DNA from 2 places in the Solibacillus sp. FSL W7-1324 genome. Region 2 is predicted to be linked to the other one. Evidence: predicted binding sites of a transcription regulator. Region 2 holds the regulator's gene; the other holds the start of a gene.
The links. Region 2 encodes CtsR, which represses protease genes until heat stress. Its sites were predicted from a motif close to ATGGTCAATAAAGGTCAAACA; they were not measured.
Positions count from the first base shown of each region.

Region 1 (7,501 bases), 2.8 Mb from region 2:
CAATTCTTAAAAGCAGGCGATGAAGTGAAAATTGCAATTGAAGGAATCGGGACTTTAGCAAACCGATTTGCTTAATAGTTTTATAATGACGGATTACTAGTTTCCGATATTAATAGGCAGTAGATTTTCATTGTTAAGAAAATCTACTGCCTTTTTTGCATAGAAATTTAGCTTTTTTATGACAACTCGTTGAACTTGGAAGATTCAATTGAATTTAGAGGGCTTTACATGGTAGGATATGCCTGTAGAGAAAAATAGAAGAGGTGGAAAATTCGTGGATTTTTTAACTAGTACGACACATTTGCACATTACGACTTGGGCAATCGCATTAATATTATTCTTTATTGCTGCATTATCCGGTAAAAAGTTGAAAGCAGTACACATGATCTTACGTTTAATGTACATTTTAGTAATCGTTACAGGATTGTCTTTATTCCTTGAGTGGCGCGATAAAATTCCTGAAAGCGGCATGAACTATGATATGAAAGTATTATTTGGTATCTTAGTAATCGGCTTTATGGAAATGGTATTAGTACGCAAAAGCAAAGGCAAATCTGTCAATATGTTCTGGGTACTGTTCAGTATCGTTCTATTAATTACATTATACTTAGGCTTAAGCATGGGTATCGGTGTAAACTTCTAATAAAGATTGAAGCGTGTTAAAAGTTGAAGTGGCTTTTTACACGCTTTTTTGTATGGAGAAGGGTGGATTCTACTTTTACGGGGAAACGTTCTACTTATGTAGTGTTTTGTTCTACTTTAGGGGAGAGACGTTCTACTTTATAGAGGAAAGGTTCTACCTTTCCGTTTCCTCTTTCCACATTTTATCCTGAAAGTTCTAATAGCTCCGGGTGTTCTACATTCAGATGTATTCGTTCTACTTTTGACGAGAAAAAGTTCTACATTAGGTCGTGAGTGTTCTACTTTGCTGACCCAACGTTCCACATTTCACCTATAAAGTTCTACTATCCCCGCAGTTTCTACATTTCCCGCGATTTGTTCTACCTATGTGGAGAATCGTTCCACATTATATCAAGGAAGTTCCACTTTTTCGGCTCCACGTTTTACATACAATCCTCTATTTAAAAACAACGCGCCTTCAATTTTTAGCTAAATCAATCCCTTCATACACATTTCTGACACGTATTTGTCGAATTTCCTATAAATAACTATTTAAGGTAGCTACGTTTATATCTTTTTTGGTAAAATGACGATGGACTGTATATGAAAGAGAGGGAAATGAATGGGATTTAATAAATGGTTTCGTACATTAGCTGCGGGTGTGCTGCTTTCGACTTCATTGTCAGTTGCTGCTGTTGCAAATGCGGAAGAGCGTACGATTGCAGATGAAAGTATATATGATGTTTTAGTGGACCGTTTCTTTAACGGTACCGGTAAAAATGATGATGATGCAGTAAATGCGCAAGACCCGACGATGTTTGCGGGCGGGGATTTCAATGGATTGCTGAAGAAAATCGATTATGTAGCAAATATGGGCTATACAATGCTGTCAATTGGCTCTGTATTTGAGACTGAAAAATATGATGGCTCGATGCCGACGAGCTATACAATGTTTGACCACCGTTTTGGTACAGCCGATGAATTTAAAAAAATGGTCGAGGCTTATCAAAAACGCGATGTTAAAATAATGGTGGATTTCCCGATTTCCAATGTGAGTCCAAACCATGAACTTGCAGAAAAACAAGGATTTGTGGCATCTGAAAATGATGGGAAAATCCAGTGGGACCTAACGAATGAAGAGGTACAGAATGAGCTGATCAACAGCGCTGTACAATTTGTAGATACATATAAACTAGACGGGGTTCGATTGACGAATATTGAACAAGCCGATACTGCTTTTTTAAATCGCTTTATCGAGCAGTTAAAAGCAGCAGGTGCCTATGTAATTGCGAATGCAGAAAGTGACGCTGATTTTGACGCGAAATTTTATAGTGATACAGCGACTAACTTCACGAATGCATTTAAAAATGTTGATTTAAATACAACAGTACTGGAGCCTCATATCGAGGAAATGCTATCGGGAACGCCGGTTTTATCGATGACCGATACAATCTGGTCGGACCGCTTTACATTGGCGGCAACAGAGGAAGGGATGTATCCTCCGACACGCAGTAAAATTTCCATTGCGAGCACGCTATTACTTCCTGGTGTGCCGGTTGTACAATATGGATCTGAAATTGCAATGAACGGGGAAGCCGGTGTTGAAGCGCACCAGTACTACAATTTTAAAACGGACTCGGAACTAGCCGATTATGTCGGAAAACTTCAGTCATTGCGAAATGATTCCGACACTTTACGTAACGGGGAATTTAAATGGCTTGAAAATGAAGACGGCTATGTTGTATTTGAACGCAAATCCGATGAAGAAACATGGATTGTTGTCATTAATAATAGTAGTAAAACAAAACGTGTGCATATTCCTGTCGCTGAGCTAGGTGAGGGAAAAGAAGTTCGCGGGATGTTCAACAGTGAAATTATCCGTGAAAATAAGGACGGCAACTATGCCATTATTTTAGACCGTGAAATGGTGGAAGTGTACCAGGTGATTGATGCGCGTGGCATTAACACATCCTACATTGTGGCGCTTGGGTTAGTTGTTGTGCTGTACACAGCATTTATGATAGCGATTATGAAACGCGGAAAAAAACGCCGTGCCGAGAATTCAGCACAATAGTAAAAAAGCCTGGAAAAGCAGACACTATGCTTTGCCAGGTTTTTTCTAGTTTATTACAGTTTTAAGCGGTCTTGCAGGAATTTCCCGATGCCGTCTTCATTGTTCGATAGTGTAATTTCATTGGCGATAGATTTCAAATCGTCAATACCGTTACTCATCGCAACACCAACGCCTGCATATTCAATCATTTCCATGTCGTTGTCCTCATCGCCAAATGCAATGATACGATCGCGCGGAATGCCCATTTCTTTTGCAATATAGTCAATGCCTACTGCTTTACTCAACCCTTTATGGACAATTTCAATAATCGGGAATGGCGCTCCCCAACGGCGATGCTCAATCAGTTCAGCATGAACATCCTGTAAATGTTGGCGGATGATCGGTGTATTTACATCATCGGCTTGAATAAGCAAACTTGTCGGGTCTTCCTTTAATATATCTTTTAGATCGCCGGTTAAAATAGTCGGGTTGCCCATATGCAGCAACTGAAGCACACCTTCGTCTTCACGATGGAGATATACGTCATCCATCACTTCGGCGATTAAGTTATCATATTCATATTTATGAACGGATTCTACAACATCGTGGACTACACTCAAATCCACTGTTGTATGAATGGGTTTCCACATTGGATTTTTAGGATGGTGGATGAGGGCTCCGTTGAAATTGACAATCGGAGTTGTTAAACTCAGCTCCTGATAATAAAGCTGACTCGCACGATACGGACGTCCTGTCGCAATCATCACCTGATGACCAGCTTCTTTTGCTTTCAACAAAGTTTCCTTTGTCAGCGCAGAAATCTTTTTCTCGTCCGTCAATAAAGTGCCGTCTAAATCTAATACAATTAAATGTTCGTTCATAAGAGTAAGCCTCCTTTAGCCTGGGTATAATTGTAACGTGCAAAAATAGCATTCGTCAAAGTTTTGAAACATCGACCAATTTTTGCTAATGTAAACAAAGAGGTGAGAAATTTGATAGTAGATCAAGAACAATGGAAGTCCATTCCATTACTGCATGTATATGATGAAACGATGGATGAGCAAACACCGGTCGTTATTTTTCTTCATGGTTTTATGAGCGCAAAGGAACATAATTTACATTACGCTTATCAGTTTGTGCAACGAGGTGTACGTGTTATACTGCCGGATGCATTAATGCATGGTGAGCGCTCGAATGAATTGACGGAAGACCAGATGAACTTTAACTTCTGGAAAATTGTATTAAAGTCAGTGGAAGAAGTACATACTATTTATGAAGAATTGAAGCTGAAAAACTTGGCAGGAAATAAGGTTGGCATTGCCGGAACTTCAATGGGCGGCATTGTAACATCGGGTTGTTTAGCGATCTATCCATGGATTGAAACAGCAGGTATTTGCATGGGAACGACAAGCTACACGAAACTGGCACTCCATCAAGTAGAGGATTTAAAGCAAAAAGGCGTAACATTCCCGCTATCCGAAGAACAGCAATCTGGCCTGATTCAAATGCTGCAAAAATTCGATATGGAGCAGCATGAGGAATTATGGGCGAACAAACCGATTATTTTCTGGCATGGGGAGCGTGATACGGTCGTTCCTTATCATATGAGCCGAGATTATATTGAACAACTGGAAAAAGAAAAAAAAGCAGAACATATTACTTATTTGGCAGAACGAAAAGCTGGGCATGCGGTATCGAGAAACGGGATTTTGCAAGTCACGCAATTTATGGCGCATTGTTTGGCATAAAGGATACGTTCTGCTATGATAAACAATAACACCAAGGCGAAAGGGGAAATTTAAAATGGCAATTGATCACGATATGAAAGAAAGTATGTTAGGTGCATTGGAAAACGTAATTGACCCTGAGTTAGGCATTGATATCGTCAACTTAGGCTTAGTATATGAAGTGGATTTAACAGATGAGGGCTTAGCAACTGTTACAATGACATTAACATCAATGGGCTGTCCGCTTGCACCGGTTATCGTTGACCAAGTAACAACGGCACTTAGCGAATTACCGGAAATTAAAGAAGTAAAAGTTGATATCGTATGGCAACCGGCATGGTCTAAAGACAATATGTCCCGCTATGCAAAAATGGCATTAGGCATTCGTTAATAAGAAGTGAATAAATAAATTGAAATTCGGTCATTTTGCATATAGGCAAAGTGATCGATTTTTTTTAGAACTTTTACGAAGAAAACAGGGCGTAATTATTTGTTGTTTGACCATCTTTGACTTATAATTAAATTAATCAAAAAAGGTCAAACTAAAGGAAAGGGTGCACTCTATGCAATTTAACCAAACACAAGATAATCGTCCGCCATTAGAACAGTTTGGACGCAACTTAATTGAACAAGTAAAACACGGTAAGATGGATCCGGTTATTGGACGAGATGAGGAAATCCGGAACGTCATTCGTATTCTGTCACGTAAAACAAAAAACAACCCTGTCCTCATCGGTGAGCCGGGTGTTGGTAAAACAGCAATTGTCGAAGGACTGGCACAACGAATTGTTAGACAGGATGTTCCGGAAGGATTGAAGGATGCAGAGCTTTATGAACTGGATATGAGCGCACTGATTGCAGGGGCATCGTATCGCGGGCAGTTTGAAGAGCGGCTGAAATCTGTATTAAAGCAAGTGAAGGAATCCGATGGGCGAATCATTTTATTCATCGATGAAATCCATACAATTGTCGGTGCAGGGAAAACGGACGGAGCAATGGATGCGGGAAATATGCTGAAACCAATGCTTGCACGTGGTGAACTGCATTGTATTGGAGCAACAACATTGGATGAATACCGTATGTATATTGAGAAAGACCCTGCATTGGAACGCCGCTTCCAGCAAGTAATGGTGCGAGAACCTTCTATTGAAGATACGGTTTCTATTTTACGCGGAATAAAAGACCGTTTTGAAGAACATCACCGTGGTGTTCGCATACATGACCGTGCGATTATTGCAGCGGCTCAACTGGCAAACCGTTACATTACCGACCGCTTTTTACCGGATAAAGCAATTGATCTTGTCGATGAAGCATGTGCAATGATCCGCATTGAAATCGATTCAATGCCGCAGGAACTGGATCAGTTATCACGCCGCCTGACACAGCTTAAAATTGAGCAGCAGGCACTGAAAAAAGAAAAAGACGATGCGAGTAAAAAACGTCTGGAAATGATTACAGATGAAATAGATACATTGGAAGTATCGATCAAGTCAATGAAGGAACAGTGGGAACTCGAGAAAAACGGCCTGCAAATCGTTCGTGACAAAAAAGATGAACTGAAAAAAATGGAAGCCGAGCGCGATGACTTATTTATTTCCGGCAGTAATTTAGCGCGGGCAAGTGAGCTTCAATACAGTAAAATACCGCAGCTGGAAAAGGAAATCGCCGAACTGGAACTGCAGCTGAAACAGTCGGAAGGAAACCGGATGCTGCGTGAAGAGGTAACCGAAGAAGAAATCGCTAAAATAATTTCACGCTGGACAGGTATTCCGGTAACGAAACTTGTTGAAGGTGAACGTGAAAAACTGCTCCGTTTAAAAGATACTTTGCATGAACGGGTAGTTGGTCAGGACGATGCGGTAACTTATGTGACGGAAGCCGTTTGGCGTGCGCGTTCCGGTATTAAAGACCCGAATAAGCCGATCGGAAGCTTCCTGTTCCTCGGTCCAACAGGTGTCGGGAAAACGGAACTGGCAAAAGCATTGGCGGCACAACTGTTTGATTCAGAAGACCATTTTATCCGCATTGATATGAGCGAGTATATGGAGAAACATTCTGTATCACGGCTAGTCGGAGCTCCTCCAGGCTATATTGGCTATGAAGAAGGCGGTCAGCTGACAGAAGCGGTTCGCCGTAATCCATATTCTGTTGTTCTGCTGGATGAAATCGAAAAGGCGCATCCGGATGTTGCGAATATTTTACTGCAAGTACTTGATGATGGCCGTATTACCGATAGCCAAGGACGGATCGTCAACTTTACGAATACCGTTATCATCTTGACATCCAATATCGGCTCACAGTTTTTACTGGAAGCGTCAGAAGAAGTGGAACAGCTTGTCCAAGCGGCATTGCGCCAGCACTTTAAGCCGGAGTTGTTAAACCGGATGGATGATATTATTATGTTCCATGCATTATCGAATGAGCACTTCCATAAAATTGCCTGGAAATATGTAAAACAGCTTCAAGATCGGGTCGCAGAACAGGAAATTACATTGTCTGTTGATGGGGAAGTGGTAGACTGGATTGTGAAGCACGGGATTGATCCGCAGTTTGGTGCACGTCCGCTTAAACGCTTCGTCCAACGCCATTTGGAAACAATCGTTGCCCGTGAGCTGTTAAAAGGTGAAGTTACAGCGGGCGGAAGCTTATCGATTAAACTGGAAAATGAAGAGTTAGTCATAAAAACAAATTAAGTGTGATGAAAGCTTGTACGTGAATGCGTACAAGCTTTTTTGCGTGGGATGTTCTAATAAAGCTGAATGATGTTCTAATAAAAATGAAAAAGTTCCAATAAAAGACGGAAGTTCTAATATAAATGCCCTTTATTCTAATAAGCAGTGCAACTGTTCAAATAAACGGGTCGATTTGTCTAAAAAGATATACAAACCTTCTAAAATAAGTTAAAAGTCTTCTATTAAAATCCGCGCACCTTCAAAATAGGCGAAAATAACAAGGGGCTGTCCAGTAGTTTTACCGGACAGCCCCTTGTTATCTATTAGTGATGCTCTGCTTCTGTTTCTGGAGTTGATTCGTTTGGAATGATTGCAGCGATAATAATAACTAATACGCTGAATACTAATGATACGATTACGCCATTCAT
Region 1 covers NZ_JBBOYH010000001.1:804,622-812,122, forward strand. The annotation lists gene MKY71_RS03730 (fumarylacetoacetate hydrolase family protein) at 1-75, shown strand, start outside; gene MKY71_RS03735 (YisL family protein) at 275-643, shown strand; gene MKY71_RS03740 (alpha-amylase family glycosyl hydrolase) at 1,244-2,695, shown strand; gene MKY71_RS03745 (Cof-type HAD-IIB family hydrolase) at 2,749-3,555, opposite strand; gene MKY71_RS03750 (prolyl oligopeptidase family serine peptidase) at 3,658-4,422, shown strand; gene MKY71_RS03755 (metal-sulfur cluster assembly factor) at 4,484-4,792, shown strand; gene MKY71_RS03760 (ATP-dependent Clp protease ATP-binding subunit) at 4,965-7,094, shown strand; gene MKY71_RS03765 (YjzD family protein) at 7,397-7,501, opposite strand, start outside.
Region 1: the regulator CtsR is predicted to act here: its motif matches at 4,896-4,916, upstream of MKY71_RS03760 (ATP-dependent Clp protease ATP-binding subunit).

Region 2 (7,501 bases):
TTTTTCAAACTCCTGACCTGAAACGGCAGCATTCTTTTCAGATCGAATGCCTTCCAATTTATCTTCCAGCTCTTTTAGATTAGGTGGAACAGTGTAAGAGCGTAAGCGCACTTTTGAACCAGCCTCATCAATTAAATCAATTGCCTTATCCGGTAAGAAACGATCCGAAATGTAGCGATCCGATAATTTCGCAGCCGCTTCTACCGCTTCATCCGAAATTTTCACACGGTGATGTGCTTCATAGCGGTCACGTAAACCGTTAATAATCTGGATTGTTTCTTCAACAGTTGGCTCATCAACTTGGATTGGTTGGAAACGACGCTCTAATGCCGCGTCTTTTTCGATATACTTGCGGTACTCATCCAATGTTGTTGCACCGATACATTGCAGTTCGCCACGTGCCAATGATGGTTTTAAAATATTCGACGCATCAATTGCACCTTCCGCGCCACCTGCACCGATCAATGTATGAAGCTCATCGATGAATAGAATAATATTACCCGCCTGGCGAATTTCATCCATCACTTTTTTCAGACGGTCTTCAAATTCCCCACGATATTTCGTACCAGCTACAACTGTACCCATATCAAGCGTCATTACACGTTTATCGCGCAGTGTTTCCGGTACTTCATTATTGATGATTTGTTGTGCCAAGCCTTCTGCAATAGCCGTTTTACCTACACCTGGTTCCCCGATCAGTACCGGGTTGTTTTTTGTACGGCGTGACAGTACTTCAACAACACGTGTAATTTCTTTTGAGCGGCCGATAACCGGGTCAAGTGAACCTTCACGTGCTACTGCTGTTAAATCGCGGGCTAAACTATCAAGCGTTGGTGTATTTACTGTTTGTGTCATGCTTGAATTACCGCTATTGTTTGAGTCGTTATTGCCTAATAACAGTAACACTTGTTGGCGTGCTTTATTGATGCTTACACCAGTATTGGCCAATACGCGGGCAGCAACCCCTTCACCTTCACGAATTAAAGCTAATAAAATATGCTCTGTTCCAACATATGCATGCCCTAATTTACGCGATTCATCCAATGAAAGTTCGATTACCTTTTTAGCACGTGGTGTGTAATGTACGATAGGTCCTACATCTTCAGTTCCTTTTCCAACGAGTTCTTCAATGCCATTTTCAATCATTTGTGGGCTAATATTAATTGCTTCCAATGCTTTAGCGGCAATTCCGCCACCTTCACGAATTAAGCCAAGTAAAATATGTTCAGTTCCGATTTCTTTATGCTTAAGACGAATGGCCTCTTCTTGAGCAAGTTGTAATACCTTTTGAGCACGTTGTGTGAATCGATTAAACATCATAGAAAATCCTCTCCTTTTTCCCCATTGTTTGTAGCTTCATCTTGCTCGTTTAACTTTTCTTGCAACAGCTTCGCACGATACATGTCGCGCTCTGCCGGTTGTAACGTAGTACCAATATATTGCTGAATGAGTCCAGGTTGCATAATAAGCATGCACTCATTTAGTTTACGCTGGGAAATTGTTTCTAATAATCCTAAACTTACCCCAAGACGCACATTTGATAAACAGCTTGCGGCTTCTTCACTCGTTAAAATTTTTGCATACTTCAAAGTACCGAGTGAGCGGCTTAGGCGGTCTTCCAACACGGAAGGGGCACGCATCAGCAAATTTTTGCGGGCAAGTTCTTCTTTTTTGATTACTTGCTCGACAACATCCTGAAGCTCCTGCAAAATCATTTCTTCTGATTTACCTAAAGTAATCTGGTTTGATATTTGATAAATATTTCCTAAATTTTCACTGCCTTCTCCATATATACCCCGCACTACCATTCCTAATCTTGTCATCATCTGAATTAACGGATTCATCTGCTTCATCATTGTGAGTGCCGGTAAATGGAGCATGACAGAAGCTCGAAGTCCTGTTCCGACATTTGTTGGGCAACTTGTCAAATAACCATAGCGGTCTTCATATGCATACGTAATTGACTTACTTAAGAAGCGGTCAATATTACGAGCCTTATCAAATGCTTCTTTTAAGTTCATGCCTTGCATAAGACTCTGGATGCGAATATGATCCTCTTCATTTACTAATATGCTAATGGATTCATCTTTTGTTAAAAAAAATGATCCAATTTTTTTTCTTCGTGCCAAATTCGGGCTGATTAAATGTTTTTCCACTAATATTTGGCGCTGTAAAACCGGCATATCTTTTATTTGGAAATAGGAAAACTGATATGGATTGTTATCCGAAGATAATAATGACTGCATCATTTTTTCTTCAATCAGTTGTGCTTCCTGTTCTGTAAAACTAATCGGAAATCGAGTATTGGCAATATTACGAGCAAGCCGAATGCGCGTGCTAATGACGATATCTGAATCGCTTTCGTGCTGCATCCAGCTGGGACTGGCATTCGTTAAAAAATGCTCGATGTTCATGCGTTCCCCTCACCTTCCTGTTTTATTTTACTTTCCAATTCCCTTACCTCATCACGTATGGAAGCTGCATCTTCAAAACGCTCTTCCGCAATAGCTTGCTGCAGTGATGATCGGAGCTCTTGGATTTGTTGTTCTACTTTTTCTTTTGAAGGCCCTTCTTCCACATACCCTACATGCTGAGTACCTGCCTGAAGTCGTTCAAGTAGCTGTGGTAATTGCTCGCTAAATGTTTCGTAACATTGGCCGCATCCAAATTTACCTTGCTTTAAAAACTGCCGGTACGTAAACCCGCAGGAAGGGCAGGATTTTGGGCTGTTTGTATTCGTTGTCGTACTTTCTTTTTTTGCATTCACAGGTACAAAATTGAACCAATTTGAAATAAGCTGCTGAAGAGATGCTGGCTCTTCATTTACATCAAATTGAAATGGATGAAATTGAGTAGCACATACTTCACAGTAGTGACGTTCTACTTTTTGCCCATTGTGAACTTGAGTAACGGTAACATTGGCATGACGCTGTTTACAATGCTCACATATCATAATAATCCACCTCTACTTTTCAAAAGAAATCGTTTGTAGCATCGCATGCATAATACGTGCTCTTAGCTGATCACGCAGCGGTAAAGCTACCTGTAATGTGACCCGATCTAAAGCGGCTTTCATGATGCTTCCTTCTCGCTCTGTAATAATATCCTCTTCCAATAACCGGAAAATAATACGTTCAGCATTAGTCTGAGCAATGGCGTTACCTATTTGTGTTTCCATTTCGTCCAGTAAATTTTTCTTAGAGTGGATTGTTACACGCAAAATCCGAATATAACCGCCACCACCCCGCTTACTCTCTACATAGTAGCCATGCTCGGTCGTGAAACGTGTATTGATAACGTAATTGATTTGAGAAGGAGCGCAGGCAAATTGCTTAGCTAATTCGTTACGCTTTATTTCAATAAGTCCCTGTCCCTCTAATTCAATAACTTCCTTCAAATACCCTTCAATTATGTCAGATATATTCCTCATGCTGTCTCTCACCTCTCATCAACTGACTTTGACTATCTTTGACTTAAATATACAACATTTATTTTTTGTAATGCAACTAATCACTCTTGTTTTAGGTTTCCCTATTTTTACATTAATAAATCCCTATTTATGTAAAAAAAGCGATAAGGTGTTTTTAAACAAACCTTACCGCTTTTATGAACTTTGCCAGAATGAGGATAAATTATACCCAGCGTCCGACAATTGGATAATTCCAGTGCTGATCAGATAATGCTTTTACAATACCGATAATCGGTGCAATCCAGAAGATGACCAAAAATACTAACAGGAATGGTAAACCAATTAAAACTACAGAAAGAACTCCTGCAATCGCTATTAAAATTCCGAATACAATCTGGAAAAGCAATGCCTGGATTGCTGTACGTTTTACTTCATCTTCAGAACTTATTAAGAAAAACAGAATCGGTACTAGGAATGGTGCAAAGAATGCACTGGCATGTATGATGATTTTCGACCATTTAGATTCCATTTGATATCAACCTCACTTTAGTTTATTAGCTTATTTACGGATAATATTCATAAAAGTTTCATAGAGAGGACAAAAATCCCGAATTTTATTTCGAGATTTTTAAATAACGTCGATATTTAATCAGTATGGGCCTCTATCCTTCGGGTTGTCGCCTTCCTGAGGAAATAAAAAGTAGGAAATAACCGCGGTTAGGATTGTTGCTCCGATAACTATTAATATGCGGTCACGACTGCCTACTTCTGCGTAATTATTAACGAGCATAATATACGATGCAATCGCCACCCCTAGGGACAAAGGTAAAACAAATTTCAAACGCCCTTTATGAAACTTCATCTTTACAACGCCTTTCACTATTTACTGCATCTATTTTAATAGTTATTATCTTACCTTAAATACAAATTACTGTAAATTTTAATTCTTTATAGAAATATTACTGATACTAACCGATATAAACAGTAAAATAGTATTATTTAATAAATACACGAAACGAGGAAGAACATGGGTATTCTGTTTTCAAGAGCAACAAAAGTTTCAAACAAGCCATTTTTTGATATAGCTGAGTACAGTCAGCAAGTAAATTTGGATGTTTCAAACTATCCTAACTTACATAAACAGCTTCAATTACTAAAATTAACGAAAGAGGATTTAGCCGTGATTAAACAGCTGGAGCCTTTTGCACAACAGGTAGTTCCGGTTATGGTGGAAAAGTTTTACGGTGCAATCAGCTTAAGTCCTGAACTCGTAGATATTATAGGAAGCTCAGCTCGAATGGAGCGACTTAAAGGTACTTTAACAAAGCATTTAGAAGCGATGTTCAACTGTAATATCGATTCTAAATACATAGAGGAACGACAAACGATTGCGCATGTCCATGTCAAAATCGGATTGCAATCAAAGTGGTATATTGCATCATTCCAATCGCTAATGACAACGTTTATCGACTTTATCAGTAAAATTGAAATGTCGAATGGAGAAATGGCTAAAGCTATAGATGCCTTTTCAAAGCTGATCAACCTCGAGCAGCAGCTTGTAATTGAAGCCTATGAAAAAGAAGAACAGCGCATTCGTACTGAAAGTTTGGAAATGAAATCCCGAATTGTTGAGCGAATTCAACAAACAGCACAAGAATTAACGCATATTAGTGATCAGACAAATGCCTCGTTACAGGAAATCGCGAGTCAATCTGAAGAAATTGCTTCGAATACAACTCAAGGCTTAAATTTAGTTGCGGAAACGGAAAATAAATCAACGACAGGTACTACCTATTTAATTAACCAAACAGCTATTATGACAAACATTTTAGATCGTGTGGATACACTTGAATCATCAATGGTTAAACTGCGTCAATCATCTAAAAAAATTGCCGAGATTGTTGGATTAGTAACGGGAATTGCCGATCAGACAAACTTGCTTGCATTAAATGCATCTATTGAAGCAGCACGTGCAGGTGAACACGGAAAAGGATTTGCCGTAGTAGCTGATGAAGTTCGAAAGCTTGCTGAGGAAACTAAAAATGCGGTACAGAACGTTTCCCATTTAATTAAAGAAACGGAACTGAGTATTTCACAAATGTCCGATTCTGTATCAAGTGTTGATGAACAAGTAAAAATGAGCGTGGATACACAAAAAAACTTGGCGGATTCCTTTACATCCATTACAGAAGCCGTACATGGCATTAAAACGCAATATGAAAATACAAATGAAGACATTCATGCCATTTCGTCTGTTATTACCGGTTTAACACATACGACAAACAATGTATTAACTTCATCGGATTCATTGCTCCATATTGTTCAGGAGCTGCATGATTAATTTTATTTAAATACTAAAGGGATACCAAATGTTAATTTGCATTTGGTATCCCTTTTATTATGCACGGCGTTTTTTTGATAATGCTCGCTTTTGTTTTCGATGTTCCTGACGAATCGGACCTGTTTCAAATAAATGGCGTTCGAAATCTGTCTCCGGTTCAACACCCGGTACTTCTTTCGGCTTGCCGTTTTCGTCAATCGCAACCATCGTTACGAAGGATTCCGTCGTTAATTTCTTTGCACCTGTTTTAATATTTCTTGATACAACCCGTACATACACTTCCATTGAAGTACGGCCTGTCCCGGAAACAACAGCTTCCAACTCAATCATATCACCTGCATAGGCAGAGGATACGAAATCGACTGAGTCAAAAGAAGCAGTAACGACTTCGCCTTGGCAATGTTTCATCGCTGCAATCGCTGCAATTTCATCAATATATGCTAACACTTTTCCTCCGAATATCGACTGATGATGATTTGTATCAGGAGGTAGTACTAATCGTGTCTGGATAGATTTTGAAAAGCTCATCGGCAGAGTATTTTTCATAACCTTCCTCCTTTCTGAACTACACTCCATGTTACTATTCAGAAGATGGAAGTGCTAGTCCAAACTATTCATAATTCAACTTCATTGTAATAAATTTTAAATCGGTCATTTCTTCCACAGCATACTTAATGCCTTCTTTACCGTAACCGCTCATTTTGACGCCTCCATACGGCATATTATCTGTACGGAATGTCGGAATATCATTAATGATGACTGCACCTGCTTCAATCTCTTCGGCAGCTTTCATCGCATCGGTTAACACATTTGTGTAGATCCCTGCATTTAGTGCAAGTTCTGATCCGTTGACAAGGGCAATTGCTTCGTCCAATGTCTCATAAGGTACAATGGATACAATCGGTGCAAACGTCTCTTCACAAACAATTTTCATATCAGGCTTCACATTCGTCATGACAGTTGGCGAGCATGTGCGCTCTGTAAATTCAGCTCCTGCTGCAACGGTTGCCCCATGCTGTTTCGCCTCTTCAATCCAGTTTTTTATACGGCTAACCTCATCAGGATGGATCATTGCACTTACATCCGTTTTTTCATCATGCGGATCTCCGACAACGAGTTTCTTTGTCTCTTCAACAAATAATTTTGTGAACTTCTCATAAATCGAACTATGAACATAAATGCGTTGCAATGAAATACATACTTGTCCGGCAAACCCAAATGCTCCGCCTACACCGCGCTTCATAATTTTTTCAAGCGGTGTTGAAGGTTCTACGATGAGCGCCGCATTTGAACCAAGCTCCAGTGTAATTTTTCGGAGGCCGACTTTTTCTTTAATTTTCAGTCCGACCGCACCACTACCTGTAAATGTCACTTTTTTTACAAGTGGATGTGTTACAAGTGTTTCGCTCAATTCGCCGCCGCTGCCTGTCACAATTTGCAATGCGCCATCCGGTAAACCTGCTTCTTTGAAAATTTCAGCCATTACAAGAGAACTTAACGGCGTTTGAGAGGCAGGCTTTAATACAACTGTATTCCCTACAGCAAAGGCTGGACCTAATTTATGAGCTACAAGATTAAAAGGAAAATTAAACGGTGTAATTGCAGATACTACACCTAATGGAACCCGTTTTGTATAACCGATTCTGTCTTTAACGCCAGGTGCTGCATCCATCGGAATCGTTTCGCCCGTACTTTGTTTTGCCGCTTCGGCAGCGAACTGATATGTTGCAATCGTACGGTCCAATTCGGCA
Region 2 covers NZ_JBBOYH010000001.1:3,597,459-3,604,959, forward strand. The annotation lists gene MKY71_RS18010 (ATP-dependent Clp protease ATP-binding subunit) at 1-1,320, opposite strand, end outside; gene MKY71_RS18015 (protein arginine kinase) at 1,317-2,414, opposite strand; gene MKY71_RS18020 (UvrB/UvrC motif-containing protein) at 2,411-2,953, opposite strand; gene MKY71_RS18025 (CtsR family transcriptional regulator) at 2,966-3,430, opposite strand; gene MKY71_RS18030 (DUF4870 domain-containing protein) at 3,633-3,938, opposite strand; gene MKY71_RS18035 (acyltransferase) at 4,059-4,271, opposite strand; gene MKY71_RS18040 (globin-coupled sensor protein) at 4,437-5,750, shown strand; gene MKY71_RS18045 (acyl-CoA thioesterase) at 5,808-6,296, opposite strand; gene MKY71_RS18050 (aldehyde dehydrogenase family protein) at 6,361-7,501, opposite strand, start outside.